Linked DNA regions of Parasegetibacter sp. NRK P23. Each later gene encodes a partner of the first gene's protein in a complex. Links are inferred from orthologs where the notes say so. Each region holds a gene or a part of one and is shown on either strand. Other genes may lie near its edges.

Region 1 (8,346 bases):
CGGGATAATTTCGGCCAGGAAACAACCCTGCGTTTTATCCGCCATTTCCGGGACTGGATCAATGAAAATACGGCAGGCGTGGTCATGATCTCCATCCGCGACCGGCAAACGGGTGGGTGGGAACATCCTTATGTGGCCACGGATATCAGCGAACTGCTCACGAAGCCGGTATTACTGATCCAGCACAACTGGCATAAACTCCAGGATTATTACCAGAACGACCAGCTCAGTTACGCGCAAACCATTGTACCCGGCAAATTGCAGAAAATATCTTTCCAGTATGTGCCCCGTCAGCAAGACAATGGGGCGGCGCTGAATTTCCACCTTACCCGGCGCGAAAAACAGGATATCGCCGATGCGTTGGATAATCCTTTCAATTCAAAATCCTTCTCCTCCGTATACGAATTGATGCAGGCAAAGCAGTAGCATATCAGAAGTACACAATGAAGTACAACAACACATTGGTGTCCAACCCTGGATTCCGGGTGGCTGCCGATCAGGCTTTTTCCCGGGCGCCCGCTGCTGCCGGAACCAGCAAATAAAACGCCTGTTCCAATATTTCAATGTTGAAGTTCCCGGCTGTTGCTGCCGGATCCCCATCTATGTGCAGCATGGCTGCGCCTGTATTTTGAATGGAAAGTTGCTTTGCCTGAAAATACAGGATATGATCGGCATCCTCCAGTTGCTCCACGCGTTTCATTTCGTTCTGGCCGGTCACCTGGCTGAAAACGGTGAAGGGAAGGAGGAGTTTGTTCATCTTTTTTACCACTACTATATCCAGTAATCCGTCGTGTAAACTGGCTTTGGGGGCGATGGTGAACTGATTTCCGAACTGGTTGCTGTTGGCGATGGAAATGAAGAATGCTTCGGTTTCGATGGACTGCCCGTCGGCGGTAATGAGGAAGGGATAGGCTTTTGCCGCCATGAAATGTTTCAGGGTTTCCATGGTGTAGGTAAGAAGTCCGCGGGTTTTCTGCTGCGCGAAAGCGTGCGCCACTTCTGCATCAAAGCCGATGCCGCTGAGCATGCAGGCGAATGTGTTGTTGATGGTGAACGCGTCGGTAGGCAGGGCGTTTCCCGATAGAATGATTTGCAGTGCCTTTTGAATATCGGTGGGAATACCGGCTGAAAAAGCCAGTCCGTTCCCCGAACCAAAGGGGATGATCCCAAAATTTACCGGGCTGTTCCTGAGGGCACCCACGACCTGGTTGATGGTGCCATCTCCTCCGGCGATGATGACATCGGTGATTTTTTCGGTATGGATGATGTTGGCGAGGTATGCGTATTCACCTTCTCGGTTGGTATGTTCTATACGGAAGGAAAGTTTGTTTTTTGTGCAGAAACCCGCGATTTCCTCGGGGAGGGAGGTTTTGTTTTTCGTTCCCGCAATAGGGTTGATGAGGAAAAGGAGGTGCCGCATGGTGGTGCAAGTTAGGAGGTTTCACGGAATTGCTTTTTGCTTCGTTTCACGCAATTGCTTGTGCCTAACCACGGACTGCTTCGTTTCACGCAAAGGGCGCAAAGGAGCAAAGGCGCAAGGCCTTGATATGTTTCGGATAGGCTGAATGAAGAACTGGTTGCATCCATTTTAAAATGCCTTAAGCCACTCAGCCTTTCAAACTTTGCGTCTTTGCTCCTTTGCGCCCTTTGCGTGAAATTCCCGTGAGGGATAGCAGCGGAAAGCCCGCACCGCAAGCCGCAGGCGAAGCGGGAGGACTTGCAGCGGATAGCACGGCCCGAAGGGACACGGCCAAAATAACCAATACCTTAAAAACGAACGTATTATGCCGCGGCCGCCACACATAACAATGGCATAACCAATTAAAATAGCCCGTTCCCGCTATTTACCGTACCTTTGCACCCTTAAATTTTTAGCTTTAGTCACTTTATGGACATCAGAAACATCGCCATCATTGCACACGTTGACCACGGTAAAACTACACTGGTTGACCGCATTTTACACGCCACCAAGGTTTTCCGTGATAACCAAGACACCGGAGAGTTGATCATGGATAACAACGACCTGGAGCGTGAAAGAGGGATCACCATCTTCAGTAAGAACGCCGCCGTTAAATACAAAGACGTGAAAATCAACGTTATTGATACCCCGGGCCACGCCGACTTTGGCGGTGAGGTGGAAAGGGTACTCAAAATGGCCGATGGCGTGATTCTGCTGGTAGACGCGTTCGAGGGCCCCATGCCCCAAACCCGTTTCGTATTGCAGAAAGCGCTTCAACTGAACCTGAAGCCACTCGTGGTAATCAACAAAGTGGACAAGCCCAACTGCCGTCCCGATGAAGTGCACGACGCTGTTTTTGAACTGTTCTTCAACCTCGACGCTACCGAAGAACAACTGAACTTCCCCACTTTTTACGGAAGTGGCAAGAACAACTGGTTCAACGACTCCCTTACTGAAATTGAAGGTATTGATCCCTTGCTGGACGGTATCCTGAAATATGTACCCGCGCCCAAAGTGAATGAAGGTCCGCTCCAGTTGCAGATCACTTCACTGGATTACTCTTCCTTCCTTGGCCGTATCGCCATCGGGAAAGTAACCCGCGGCAGCGTGAAAGAAGGCCAGCCCATCGCATTGATGCAGGCCGACGGTACCATCAAAAAACAACGCGTAAAGGAACTGTACGTGTTTGAAGGCATGGGCAAGAAAAGGGCCACTGAAGTAATCGCGGGTGACCTTTGCGCCGTGGTTGGACTGGAAGATTTCAACATTGGTGACACCATCGCCGATGCTGAAACGCCTGAAGCGCTGCCAGTAATCAGCGTGGATGAGCCTACCATGAACATGACTTTCTCCATCAACAACTCGCCTTTCTTCGGACGCGACGGTAAATTCGTTACCAGCCGCCACCTCCGCGACAGGCTGATTAAAGAAACAGAAAAGAACCTCGCCCTCCGCGTGGTGGACACCGACAGCGGCGATACCTTCCTGGTATATGGCCGTGGTATCCTGCACCTGGGCGTACTGATAGAAACCATGCGCCGCGAAGGCTACGAACTTACCGTGGGTCAGCCCCAGGTAATCGTGAAGCACATCGACGGTAAAAAAATGGAACCCTACGAAAACCTGGTGGTGGACGTGCCGCAGGAATTCGCTTCAAAGGTAATCGACCTGGTTACCCGCCGTAAAGGGGAGATGCTGGTGATGGAAACCAAAGGTGAAATGCAACACCTGGAATTTGAGATCCCCTCCCGCGGACTGATCGGTTTGCGTACGCAAATGCTGACTGCCACCACCGGCGAAGCCGTAATGGCACACCGTTTTACCGAATACAAGCCTTGGAAAGGGGTGATTCCCGGAAGAAGCAACGGCGTGTTGCTGGCCAAACAAACCGGCACCACCACAGGCTACTCCATCGATAAACTGAACGACCGCGGTACTTTCTTCGTGGATCCGGGGGAAGAAGTGTACGCCGGACAGATCATCGCCGAACACATTAAACCGGGCGACCTAGTGGTGAACGCGATCGAAGGAAAAAAACTGACCAACATGCGCGCGAGCGGAAGCGACGCGGCTACCAATATTGCCCCCAAAACCCTGATGACGCTGGAAGAATGTATGGAATACATTCAACAGGACGAGTGCATCGAGGTTACGCCCAACTTCATCCGGATGCGTAAGATCCACCTGGATGAGAACGAGCGGCTGAGGCAGCAGAAATCAATGAAAGCGGAAGCCTAACTTCCTTTCACGATATTTCTCTCGTAAATGTTCAACGGCCGCCTCTTTTGGGGCGGCCTTTTACTTTTCAGGGTTTTAATGGTACTGAACGGGCCTGGCGCGCTTCGCGCCGCCGATTGCTGTATTTTTGCAGAAATTCGTTTGTCATGAAAAGAGGTGTACTGGTGTTGGGCATCTGCCTGCTTACGGCAGGTTTTTGGGGGAACAGGGCTTCCGCCCAATGTTCCATCTGTACCAAAACCGCCCAGCAAATGGGGGAGAAGCCCGCGAAAGGCATGAACTCCGGCATCATCTACCTGATGCTTACACCGCTGGCCATTATGGGTTACATTGGTTACCGCTGGTACCAGAGCAACCGTTAACACCTTATACTTTTTCTTCTACCAGTTTGTACAGGTTAAAAGTTCCTTTCTCCAATAGTTGTGTGATCTCTTCGCGTAATACGGAACGGCTCATGTTTTTCATTCTTTTCTGCTGAATGAGTTGCCATGCTTTTTCGGTGAGTAATCCCGCGCGGTCCTCCAGGGAAAAGGATTGGGCGAAATACGCCTGAATTGCCGTGGACAATTCGGCTATTCCTTCCTGCGTGCTGGCGACGGTTTTGAAGATGGGCTTGTGTTCCGCCGTATGTTTGAGGGATGGGTACAGGTGCTGCTGCAGGTTCTTCACGAAGCGGTTGGCTTCGGGACGATCGGCTTTATTGACCACGAAAATATCGGCGATTTCCATGAGCCCTGCTTTCATGGTCTGGATATCGTCGCCGGCTTCGGGAACTAGCACCACGAGGGTGAGGTCTGCGAGTCCTGCGATTTCCACTTCACTTTGCCCTACGCCTACGGTTTCCACGAGAATATAATCGTATGCAGCGAACTTAAGCAGTTCGGTTATTTCCAGCACTTTGGGGTGAAGTCCGCCGAGCCAGCCGCGGGTGGCGAGGGACCTGATGTACACTTTTGGTTCATCGTACCACCTTCCCATTCTGATCCGGTCGCCCAATACCGCGCCTTTACTGAAGGGAGATGACGGATCGATGCAAAGGATGGCGATTTTTTTATCCAGTTTCAGAAGCGATTCGGTAAGCGCATCCGTGAGCGTACTTTTTCCTGCGCCTGGAGGCCCGGTGATGCCGATAATTCGGGTGGAATTGTTTTGTGGAAGCGCGGAGAGCAGGGACTCGTAACCGGGCGCTTCATTTTCGATGAAGGAGATGGCCCGGGAGAGCGCGCGGATATTGCCCTGCTGAATATCCTGTATATACTGTATGGTAACTGTTGCTGCCTTCATGACGTATCCGACTCTTCTTTATTTTTCTTCCAGCATTGCTTTGTACAAAGAAATGTATTCTTCCGATGCTTTTTCCCAATTAAATTGAGACGCGTAGTTTTTTCGTGCCAGAACTGCCGCATCAGATTGGTTGAAGTCAGGCGCATTTCTTATCGTCATTGCCATATATTCGGGATCGAAGTTTTCCCAAAACACGGCCTGATTGCCACCTATTTCCCGCAAACTGGTGAGGGGAGAAGAAAAAACGGGCTTTCCCGCATAAAAAGCTTCAATAACCGGGAGTCCGAACCCTTCGAACAGGGAAGGGAAAAGAAAAGCGGCGCAGTGACTGTACAACCAGTTTTTTTCTTCAGCAGATGGTTGGTGCAGGCGTATGATGTTCTTCAAATCCAGCACTTCAATTCTTTTCGTCATCTGTTGCGCATAAGCCGTTTGCCAGTTTCCGGCGATGACCAATGTTTTTTCCGGCAGGATGCGCATCATTTCGACCAGCGTGTGTGTATTCTTCTTAGCGGTAAGGCTGGAGATGTGAAAAAGAAAATCTTCGGGCGGTAATTGTTTTGGCGCGTGCGATGGCTGTTCAAGCGGATTGGCCACACCGTTCCTGATCACATGAACTTCTTTTCCGTTAAGGTCCAGGTGTTGCCTTATTTCTTCAGCGGAGAAAGCCGAAATCGTGGAAATAACGGATGCGCGATGGGTTTTTTTCTGGATTTTACGCCTGTATTTTTCGGCTTTCCAACCTGTTTTTTCATAGAGCAGGTTCAGGTCGTGGATGGTAAGTAAAACTTTCCTGGCGGAACAGGCGGGATCATACCCTGTGGTTTGGTGCAGGGAATGCCATACATCGAAAACAGGCATTGTGCCAGGGAAATACCGGGAACGAAAACCTGTTTTGAAATAAGTGAACGCATTTCCCCAATAGCCAACAAAGGATGGCGGCACCAGGGCACAGAGTATTATTCCTTCTTCTTTTAAAAAAGGCGCTTTAGCAGCAAGGGCTGTAGCATAACGCAAAGACACTTCTCCCAGTCCTACATAAGGGTCTTTCAGCTTTTCGAGGTCGATTAATATCCGCTTCATACTTTTGGTTGGGTGGGAGATGTTCCTATTTGCGCACTGCAATTTAGGGGCATAAACCAACACGTACCCGTTTCATCAATGATTTCTAAATAAAAAAGAGCCGACCTGGTATGGGGCCGGCTCTTTTGTCCACCTGTAAAATTGTTACCACAATGGCGCTTGCGCTGTTCCTGCATTTGTCCATTGGTTCTGGCTCACATCACCCGCAATATGATGCGTAATGGAACCGTACAGGTTGAGCGTCCAGTAGGCGGTACCCAGGGTACCGCTACCGTTGAATTGTCCTAAAAGCAGCACATAGTCACTGTTGGCCTGAACCGCAGTATTAAAACTGATATTCGGTCCGGCGAAGTAGGCGCCCTGTCCTGGAACATTTACGGTGGCGGTGCCCGCGAGGTTGGTTGAAATATTGCGAAGTTCAGAAGCGGGTCTCCACTTTTTGCCCTTCCATTCGAGTTTAATTCTCAATGTAAGATATGTGGCCCAATAGTAAAAGAAGCTGTCAGAGTAACCTTCAAAGAAAGAAATGACTTCGTGTACATATTTCCTGTTTCCAACAATAGGCGTTTGTTGAACAAACTCATATTGGTGGCGGGCATCACCGGCGTTGAATCCCATATTAAAATAATCCGCGGCTATTTCCCCGGAGCCATTCTCGTAAACCGGCAATACTTTACTGCCGGCCTTGAACTTTTTCTCCACTTTGTCGGGATTTGCTTTGAAATAAGCCAGTTCATTTTGCTTTTCAGCGGAAATGTAATATTTCATGTTGTTCTGGTACCAGATGATTTCATTACCAATCTGTATTTCCCCTTTGCTGTTTAAGAGGTAGAGCTGACCGGGGGTAAAATGAAAATCCGCCAGTGCTTCAAGCTGCTTGTCTTGCGCATCATCCTGCAGATTAAAAGCTTCCAATGCGGCATTAAGTGACTGAAAACCAGTTTCTTTTCCTGGAATACCCTCAAGAGATCCTCCTTTATTCAGGGCGGTAAGCGCTTTATTAAATGTGGTTACATTCTTAAAGACCAGCCTTCCCTGGTCAACAGCAATGGGAACGTCTTGTGTATTGATCTCTTCGGAAATTACGGAACTTGATTTTTGACAGGAGGAAAGTGCAAACAATACACCAATAGCCAGAGCGGCTGTGCGTCTCATTTTCATAATAATAAGGTTTTTTTAAAAGTATGTATCATCTTCCAAACAATGAAATTAATTTTGAATGAAGAACACTTCAGTTAACGATCACCGGCCAATGATCTTAAAAAAATTGCCACGTTATACGATATGCGAATTTCAGGATTTACTTATGTACGGAATGGATTAGAACTGGGTTACCCATTCATCGAGTCTATTCGTTCCATCCTTCCGATATGTGATGAAGTGGTGGTGGCTGTTGGAGATTCCCACGATGGAACACGTGAAGCGGTTGAAGCGATTGATCCGCAGAAAATAAAAATCGTGGACACTGTTTGGGACATGCAGCTCCGAAAGGGGGGGAAGGTGTTCGCCCAGCAATCCAACGCCGCGCTGGATGCCATAACAGGCGAATGGGCAATCCATATTCAGGCGGATGAAGTGATGCATGAAAAGGATCTTCCCCTTCTGCTCCAAGCTATCCAGGATAATGAACACAACGAAAAAGTGGATGGTTTCATACAGCCTTTTCTTCATTTCTGGGGAACGTATGATTATATCAGAACCTCAAGAAAGGTGCATAAACATGAGATCCGCGTATTCAGAAACAATAAATATATACGCGCGTACAGTGATTCCCAAGGCTTCAGAATATACAGGAGCGCCGACACCTACAACGCAGGAGAAAAAGGCAAAAAACTCCACGTAAAAAAAATTGACGCCCCGGTGTATCATTACAACGCGGTGCGCCCGGCGCCACTGATGAACAAAAAAAGAGACAACTTCCTGATACATTGGAATGTAGAGAATAAAGAAAAAGAATTTGACTACCAGAAAGTGGACCGGTTGGAAAAATTTACAGGAGAGCATCCCGCTGTTATGAAAGACCTGGTCGAAAATATGAACTGGCATTTTGAATTCGATCCTGCAAAAGCGTATTGGGAAAAGAAAAAAGATAAATACCTTCAACCCATCGAGGATTTTCTCGGTATCCGCATAGGAGAGTACAAAAACTATATTCTGCTAAAAAAATAACTTTGATCAATTTCATTCCCATATTCCCGCTCAACATCGTAGTATATCCCGGCGAACAGTTGAACCTCCACATTTTTGAACCCCGCTACAAACAATTGATCCGTGAATGCGTG
Region 2 (6,703 bases), 2.3 Mb from region 1 along the record:
CCCTTCCCGCTGGAAGTTGACCAACACTTCATCGCGGCCATCCTTACGGTGATCGGTTTCTCAATGAACGATACCGTGGTGGTGTTCGACAGGATCCGCGAAAACAGCGGCCTGATGAAAGGTGCTTCTTACAGTGCCATCATCAACCGTTCCATCAACGAAACACTGAGCCGTACCATCATCACTTCACTCACCGTGTTCCTCACCATTCTGATCCTGTTCCTGGTAGGTGGTGAAGTAACCAAAGGTTTCGCGTTCGCGATGCTGATCGGTGTGTTCACCGGTGTGTACTCTTCCGTATTCGTTGCCGCCCCTGTCCTGCTTGATCTCGGTAAGAGTAAGAAGCTGGACGCAGCTGCCAACGCCCCCGCGGAAAATGAAGCGGCCAAAGCTTAATCCGATTTAATACAGATAATGAAAAGTCCCGCAAAACGCGGGACTTTTTTTATGCTTTTAAAGAAGACCAATTATTTACGGGAAAATATTTCTGATCAGGAAAAGCTGTAATGCTAAGGTTGCGGCAAAAAAAATGCGCTGCTTAGACAAGCAGCGCCAAGTTAACCCTTGCTAAACCTTACTAGCTAGTTTATAATGACTTTGATTTGTTAATGTTTTGTGATATTGCTCAGTAAAGATAGAAAACATATTAAATATTTAGAAAAAAATATTAGTGGTTAACGGGGCGTTAACCAAATCATTTTCAGGGAGAAGTACCGGTTAACATCTGATTAACCAGGATCAAGTACCATAATCCAATTGAGGTTCGGAAATTTACCGGATTATCAATTTGCGTTCCATGCGGGCATCCTCCCTCAGGTATATTTTACTGGTAACCGGCTCACTGGTTCTGGTGGCGCTGGTGTGCCAGGTGTTCTGGCTGGGAAAATTGTACCTTTTCATTAGTAATGCTGAAAAAGTTCCGGAAGGCTATCCCGGAGAACAGGTCAGTTTCTCAATATGGAGCGCCGCGTTAGTCTTACTTGCGCTGGTGGCCATAGCGGCCTGTTTTTATTGTTTCTCCCGTAGAAGATCGATGGATGTTTTGCAGAAAGATTTCGTCAACAACATTACGCACGAATTCAAAACCCCTTTGGCGGTAATGAAAATCGCAAGTGATGTGCTTACCGACGAGCAGATCCTGAAACAACCGGAAAAGCTTAAAAAATACGGTTCCATCATACAGCAGCAAACGGATCACTTGCAGGGACAGGTAGATAAATTATTAAAAATTTCGCTTACCGATCAACGGTTGATGGCGCCGGAAAAAAAACAAGTAGTGGTTCGGTCCATATTTGAACACGCCGTATCGCTGCTCGAACCACTTATTCATAAGAAGAATGCGGACATCCGTTTCAGTATTGATCCGGCCTGTAGTATAGTGGAGGCGGATGAACAACAACTACAGATGGTGGTGATAGATTTATTGGAAAACGCCCTGAAATATTCCGCCCATCCCCAAATAATATTGTCCACTTTCAGGAAAAAAAACATGAGCGCCATCAGTTGCCGGGACAATGGCCCGGGACTGGACAAAGCCCACCAGGAACGGGTGTTCCAGAAGTTCTACAGGGTGCCCACGGGCAATATCCACAATGTAAAAGGCTTCGGCCTGGGCCTCTATTTCGTAAAGAAAATAGTGGACCGGCACAAAGGAAAAATTGAACTTCGTTCCGAAGATGGTAAAGGCAGTGAATTTATTGTGTATCTTCCACAATAAATTCAAACCTATGCCTTTGAGCGGCGAAAAAAAGATCAAAGTCCTGCTTGCCGAAGATGATACAGCCCTCGGTTTTGTGATCAAAGATAACCTGGAAGAAAGAGGGTATGAAGTGGCCCTGTGCACCGATGGACAAACAGCTATTGAAAGTTTTGACAAGAACCTGCATGATATCGTGTTGCTGGATATCATGATGCCCGCGCGAGATGGGTTCAGTGTGGCATCGAGGATCAGGCAGCAGTCGGACGTGATCCCCATCCTCTTTCTCACTTCCCGATCCATGGAAGAAGACCGCATCAAAGGTTTCGAGACCGGCGCGGATGATTATATTACCAAGCCTTTCAGCATGAAGGAACTGTTGCTGCGTATGGAAGTGTTTCTGCGCCGCAGTAAGAAAATACAGAGTTCCAACGTGGTGGAATACCAGATTGGTTCCCTCCTTTTCAAGTTTAACGAACTCAAAATATACAACGGCGAACAGTCCAGTTCTTTAACACAAAAAGAAGCAGAATTGCTCCGCTTCTTTTGTGAAAATAAAAATGTGATCCTTAAACGGGAAGAAGTATTGCTGAACGTTTGGGGAAAAGATGATTATTTCCTGGGCAGAAGTATGGATGTTTTCGTGACCAAACTCCGGAAACACATCAAACCCGATAACACCCTTCAACTGGAGACCATTCACGGGATAGGTTACCGCTTCAACGTGAGTGGCTAAACGGAGAATGATGTTCCGCAACCACAGGTTTTGCTCGCATTGGGGTTGGTAAACGTGAACCCTCTGGCGTTCAGGCCATCCTGCCAATCCACCTGCATACCGAAAAGGTACATCTGGTGCGATTTGTTCATGATGCACGGGATGCCTTCTATTTCGAAACTTTCATCACCATCCATGGATTGGTCGAAGCCGAGTACATAGGTCATGCCCGAACAACCACCTCCTTTTACACCGATCCTCAATTGCTGTGAAGCGTCAAATCCAGGTTCGTTCATCAGTCTTTTTATTTCTTCCACCGCATTGGCCGTAAGGCTTATGGGTATTGATACCATCGTTTCCATTCTGATATTTGTTTGTACAAATATACAACAAAAATAAAGCGTGCTTACTTTCCCTTATTTTTGAAAAAAGAACGGACATTAACATGACAGTTACATTGCTGTATATCTCAGATCAGGCCATGCTTTGGGCGGTTGCTGTGGCGGCCCTTCTCAGTGGAATACTCGCTTATCTTTTCTGGAAAGAACGCAGAAAAGCGGCACAGCCCCCGGCTCCGCAACAGGAACCTTACCAGGTACTCCCGCTCCGCCTTCAGGCTTATGAAAGATTGATTTTACTGGCGGAACGTATTGCGCTTCCGAACCTGATTCAACGTGTGGGCAGAGCCGATATTTCGGCGGCTGAAATGCAGCAGATACTTGTACATACCATTCGCCAGGAGTACGACCATAACATTACCCAGCAGATTTATGTGAGTCCTGAAGCATGGCATGCGCTCTCCAGTTTTAAAGAGCAGAACATCATGATCATCAACAAAGTGGCGGGCTTTATGCCGCCAGAGGCTTCCGCACAGGAACTCAACCGCCATTTGCTGGAACTGCTGGCGAATACGCCTGGCGCGTCCCTGCACAATGTTGTTGCCGAAGCACTCAGTTTCGAAGCCAAGAAACTGATGTAATCTATTTACCTAAACTGCCTGCCAAATGAAAAATAAGCCACTTGAAACCTCTTCAGGGATCGAGGTAAGAACCATTTATACCCCCAATGATCTGCCTGCCACGGCTGCCCCTTCTCCCGGCGAGTTCCCATACACCAGGGGCATCCAACCCGATATGTACCGTGGGCGCCTCTGGACCATGCGGCAATACGCCGGCTTTTCAACCGCGGAAGAAAGCAACAAACGGTACCACTACCTGCTTTCACAAGGTGTAATGGGCCTGAGCGTGGCGTTCGACCTGCCAACACAAATCGGTTACGACAGCGATCACCCGCTTTCGGAAGGAGAAGTGGGGAAAGTAGGTGTGGCCATCGATTCGCTGGAAGATATGGAGCGGTTGTTTCACAACATTAAATTGGAAGACGTTTCCACTTCCATGACCATCAACGCCACGGGCTTTATCCTGCTGGCCATGTATGTGGCGCTGGCCAAGAAGCAGGGCGCAGATCTTTCCAAACTCACCGGCACGATACAGAACGATATCCTGAAAGAATACGCTGCGAGAGGAACTTACATCTACCCTCCACGCCCGTCCATGCGCATCATCACCGATATTTTTGAATGGTGCAGTAAGGAACTGCCGAAATGGAACACTATTTCCATTTCAGGATATCATATCCGGGAAGCAGGCAGTACGGCAGTACAGGAGATCGCTTTCACCTTAAGTAACGGTAAGGCCTACGTGCAATCGGCGCTTGAAAAAGGACTTGACATCAATGTTTTCGGGAAAAGACTTTCGTTCTTTTTCAACGCGCACAACAATATGCTGGAAGAAGTGGCCAAATTCAGGGCCGCCAGGAAGATCTGGGCCAATATGATGAAATCGTTGGGCGCTACCGACGAAAAGGCCATGATGCTGCGTTTCCATACACAAACCGGCGGAAGTACGCTCACGGCGCAGCAGCCCCTGAACAACATCAGCAGGGTCACCATTCAAACGCTTGCGGCCGTATTGGGCGGAACTCAAAGTTTACATACGAACGGATATGATGAAGCGTTGAGTCTGCCCACCGAAGAAGCGGCGCGCATCGCGCTCCGCACCCAGCAGATCGTTGCGTACGAAAGCGGGGCCGCCGATACCGCCGATCCGCTGGCGGGTAGTTATTATGTGGAAGCCATGACTGCCGCGATTGAACAAAAGGCGCTGGAACTGATGGCCACCATTGATGAAATGGGCGGAAGTGTGAAAGCCATCGAAGATGGGTTCATGCAACAGGAAATAGCTGCCAGCGCTTACGAATACCAGAAAAGAATTGAAAGCGGCGAGCAGGTGATTGTGGGCATGAACAAGTTCCGTGTAGAAGATGAAGCCGCCATCCCCGTGATGAAGATCGATGAAACGATCAGAACCGTTCAATCGGAAAGAATAACCCTGTTAAAGGAGAAAAGAGACAACCAAACAGCTTCTGACTGCCTTGATGCGATACGTTCCGCCGCCACCAACGGCAACAACCTGATGCCGCTCGTTATCGATGCCGTAGAGGCGCATTGCACCCTGGGCGAAATAGCGGGCGTGTTAAGAGAAGTTTTCGGGGAATACCGCTAAATCAGTTTCGTGCGCCAAACAACATACTGCCGATGCGTATCATATTGCTTCCGCAGGAAATGGCCAGCTCATAATCGTTGCTCATCCCCATAGAAAGGTGACGGAACGAGATGTTTGCGGTTTGCACAGGCTTGTATTTTTCGAAAAGTTCTGCCAATATATCAAACTCCGCTTTCACCTGGCTGGCATCTTCCGTAAAAGAGGCCATGCCCATCAAGCCGGAGAGCCGAATGCCCGTCCATATTTCAGGTTGCCCCTGTATTTCCTGTATCAGTTGATCCAGTTCCGCTGCGTCCAGTCCGAACTTGGTTTCTTCCTTCGCGATATGCACCTGTAACAATACCGGGATGGTCTTTTTATTTTTAATCGCCTGTTTGTTCACTTCAGCCAGCAATTTCAAGCTGTCCACACCGTGGATCAGACTTACAAATGGCGCTATGTATTTTACTTTATTGGATTGCAGATGTCCTATAAAATGCCAGTTGATATCTTTAGGTAACTGGCCCTGTTTATCCGTCAGTTCCTGTACATAATTTTCCCCGAAATCGCGGTGGCCTTCATTGTAAAGCGCAAGAATATCGGAAGCGGGTTTCAGCTTGGAAACCGCCACCAGCGTAACATCCTGAGGAAGCGTTTGAAGAAGATGCCTGTATTGAACGAGATTGATGCCCATTAACAATGTTGATTTTAGGTTTTAAGTGGTGCAGTACAGGTTGGCGTTGCAATTTAATCTTACACAACAACATTGTAAAGATAAATCATCCGGGTTTTCAACCCTATCCGTTCATCCCAACATTTACCGTACCACTTAAAACCTTCCTCAACATTACTGGAGAATTCCCCTGGAGATCACGATGCGTTGTACTTCAGAAGTACCTTCATAAATCTGTGTGATCTTGGCATCGCGCATCAGGCGTTCCACATGGTATTCTTTCACATAACCATAGCCACCGTGCACCTGAACGGCTTCCGTGCTTGCCCACATGGCGGTTTCAGATGCGTAAACCTTGGCCATGGAACTGCTGAGCGTGTAGTCCAGACCGTTATCTTTTTCCCAGGCGGCTTTCAGGCACAGCAACCGGGCCGCTTCTACCCTTGTAGCCATATCCGCCAGTTTGAACTGGATGGCCTGGTGCTGCATGATCTCTTTCCCGAAGGCTTTTCTTTCTTTTGAATATTTAAGGGCCAGTTCATAGGAACCGCTTGCAATGCCGAGCGCCTGTGCCGCGATCCCGATCCTTCCTCCCGCCAGTGTTTTCATGGCGAATTTGAAACCGAAACCATCTTCACCGATCCTGTTCTCTTTGGGAACCCGCACATCCTGGAACATGATACTGTGCGTATCACTTCCACGGATGCCCATTTTGTTTTCTTTAGGCCCCACGGTTACTCCGGGCCATGATTTTTCCACGATGAACGCGTTGATGCCCTTTGAACCTTTTGCTACATCGGTTTGTGCCATCACAAGATATATTTCCGCGGAAGATCCGTTGGTGATCCAGTTCTTTGTGCCGTTCAGCAGGTAATGATCGCCTTTGTCTTCTGCGATGGTACGCTGTGAGGTGGCATCACTGCCGGCTTCCGGTTCGCTCAACAGGAAAGCGCCGATCTTCTCCCCTTTCGCCAACGGCACAAGGTATTGCTGCTTCTGTTCTTCACTCCCAAACTTTTCAAGTCCCCAGCACACCAGGCTGTTGTTTACGCTCATACATACGCTCACACTCGCGT

The links. The genes of interacting proteins can lie anywhere in the genome.
Region 2: the proteins of meaB (region 1) and M4J38_RS06815 are in contact, whole or in part, in a crystal structure (PDB 8DPB), measured with the Methylorubrum extorquens proteins. The link is inferred for Parasegetibacter sp. NRK P23 from one-to-one orthologs. Residues at the interface, in SOR26638.1 of Methylorubrum extorquens: Arg20, Ala21, Ala24, Arg25, Thr28, Ser32, Arg33, Arg34, His37, Thr98, Gly99, Gly100, Ser101, Ile102, Leu103, Lys106, Thr107, Ala110, Ala113, Ile114, Asp115, Arg116, Ala118, Phe119, Ile120, Arg121, Pro122, Pro124; in SOR27001.1 of Methylorubrum extorquens: Glu577, Glu578, Asn579, Asp580, Gly581, Arg582, Arg583, Arg585, His596, Ala604, Ser605, Ala608, Asp609, Gly611, Phe612, Asp613, Val614, Asp615, Ile616, Gly617, Pro618, Leu619, Glu625, Arg628, Gln629, Val631, Glu632, Asn633, Asp634, Glu661.

The regions. Positions count from the first base shown.
Region 1 is NZ_JAMDLG010000001.1:3,995,947-4,004,292, forward strand. What follows is about bases 3,023-5,804. They hold meaB (methylmalonyl Co-A mutase-associated GTPase MeaB), read right to left. Parts: upstream 4,982-5,804; coding sequence 4,064-4,981; downstream 3,023-4,063. Other genes in these bases: typA (translational GTPase TypA), read left to right, coding at 3,023-3,697; M4J38_RS16310 (hypothetical protein), read left to right, coding at 3,844-4,059; M4J38_RS16320 (glycosyltransferase family 1 protein), read right to left, coding at 5,000-5,804. Outside these bases: M4J38_RS16295 (patatin-like phospholipase family protein), read left to right, coding at 1-426; M4J38_RS16300 (diacylglycerol kinase family protein), read right to left, coding at 497-1,420; more of typA, read left to right, coding at 1,889-3,022; more of M4J38_RS16320, read right to left, coding at 5,805-6,064; M4J38_RS16325 (hypothetical protein), read right to left, coding at 6,209-7,225; M4J38_RS16330 (glycosyltransferase), read left to right, coding at 7,349-8,233; M4J38_RS16335 (LON peptidase substrate-binding domain-containing protein), read left to right, coding at 8,236-8,346. UniProt on the Escherichia coli protein: Binds and hydrolyzes GTP. Likely functions as a G-protein chaperone that assists AdoCbl cofactor delivery to the methylmalonyl-CoA mutase (MCM) ScpA and reactivation of the enzyme during catalysis.
Region 2 is NZ_JAMDLG010000001.1:1,683,587-1,690,289, reverse strand. The notes cover bases 2,813-5,695. They hold M4J38_RS06815 (methylmalonyl-CoA mutase), read left to right. Parts: upstream 2,813-3,415; coding sequence 3,416-4,975; downstream 4,976-5,695. Other genes in these bases: M4J38_RS06810 (YggS family pyridoxal phosphate-dependent enzyme), read right to left, coding at 4,977-5,648; M4J38_RS06820 (hypothetical protein), read left to right, coding at 2,857-3,390. In the rest of the region: protein translocase subunit SecDF, read left to right, coding at 1-396; M4J38_RS06835 (sensor histidine kinase KdpD), read left to right, coding at 797-1,717; M4J38_RS06830 (response regulator transcription factor), read left to right, coding at 1,734-2,432; M4J38_RS06825 (iron-sulfur cluster assembly accessory protein), read right to left, coding at 2,429-2,773; M4J38_RS06805 (acyl-CoA dehydrogenase), read right to left, coding at 5,802-6,703. UniProt on the Escherichia coli protein: Catalyzes the interconversion of succinyl-CoA and methylmalonyl-CoA. Could be part of a pathway that converts succinate to propionate.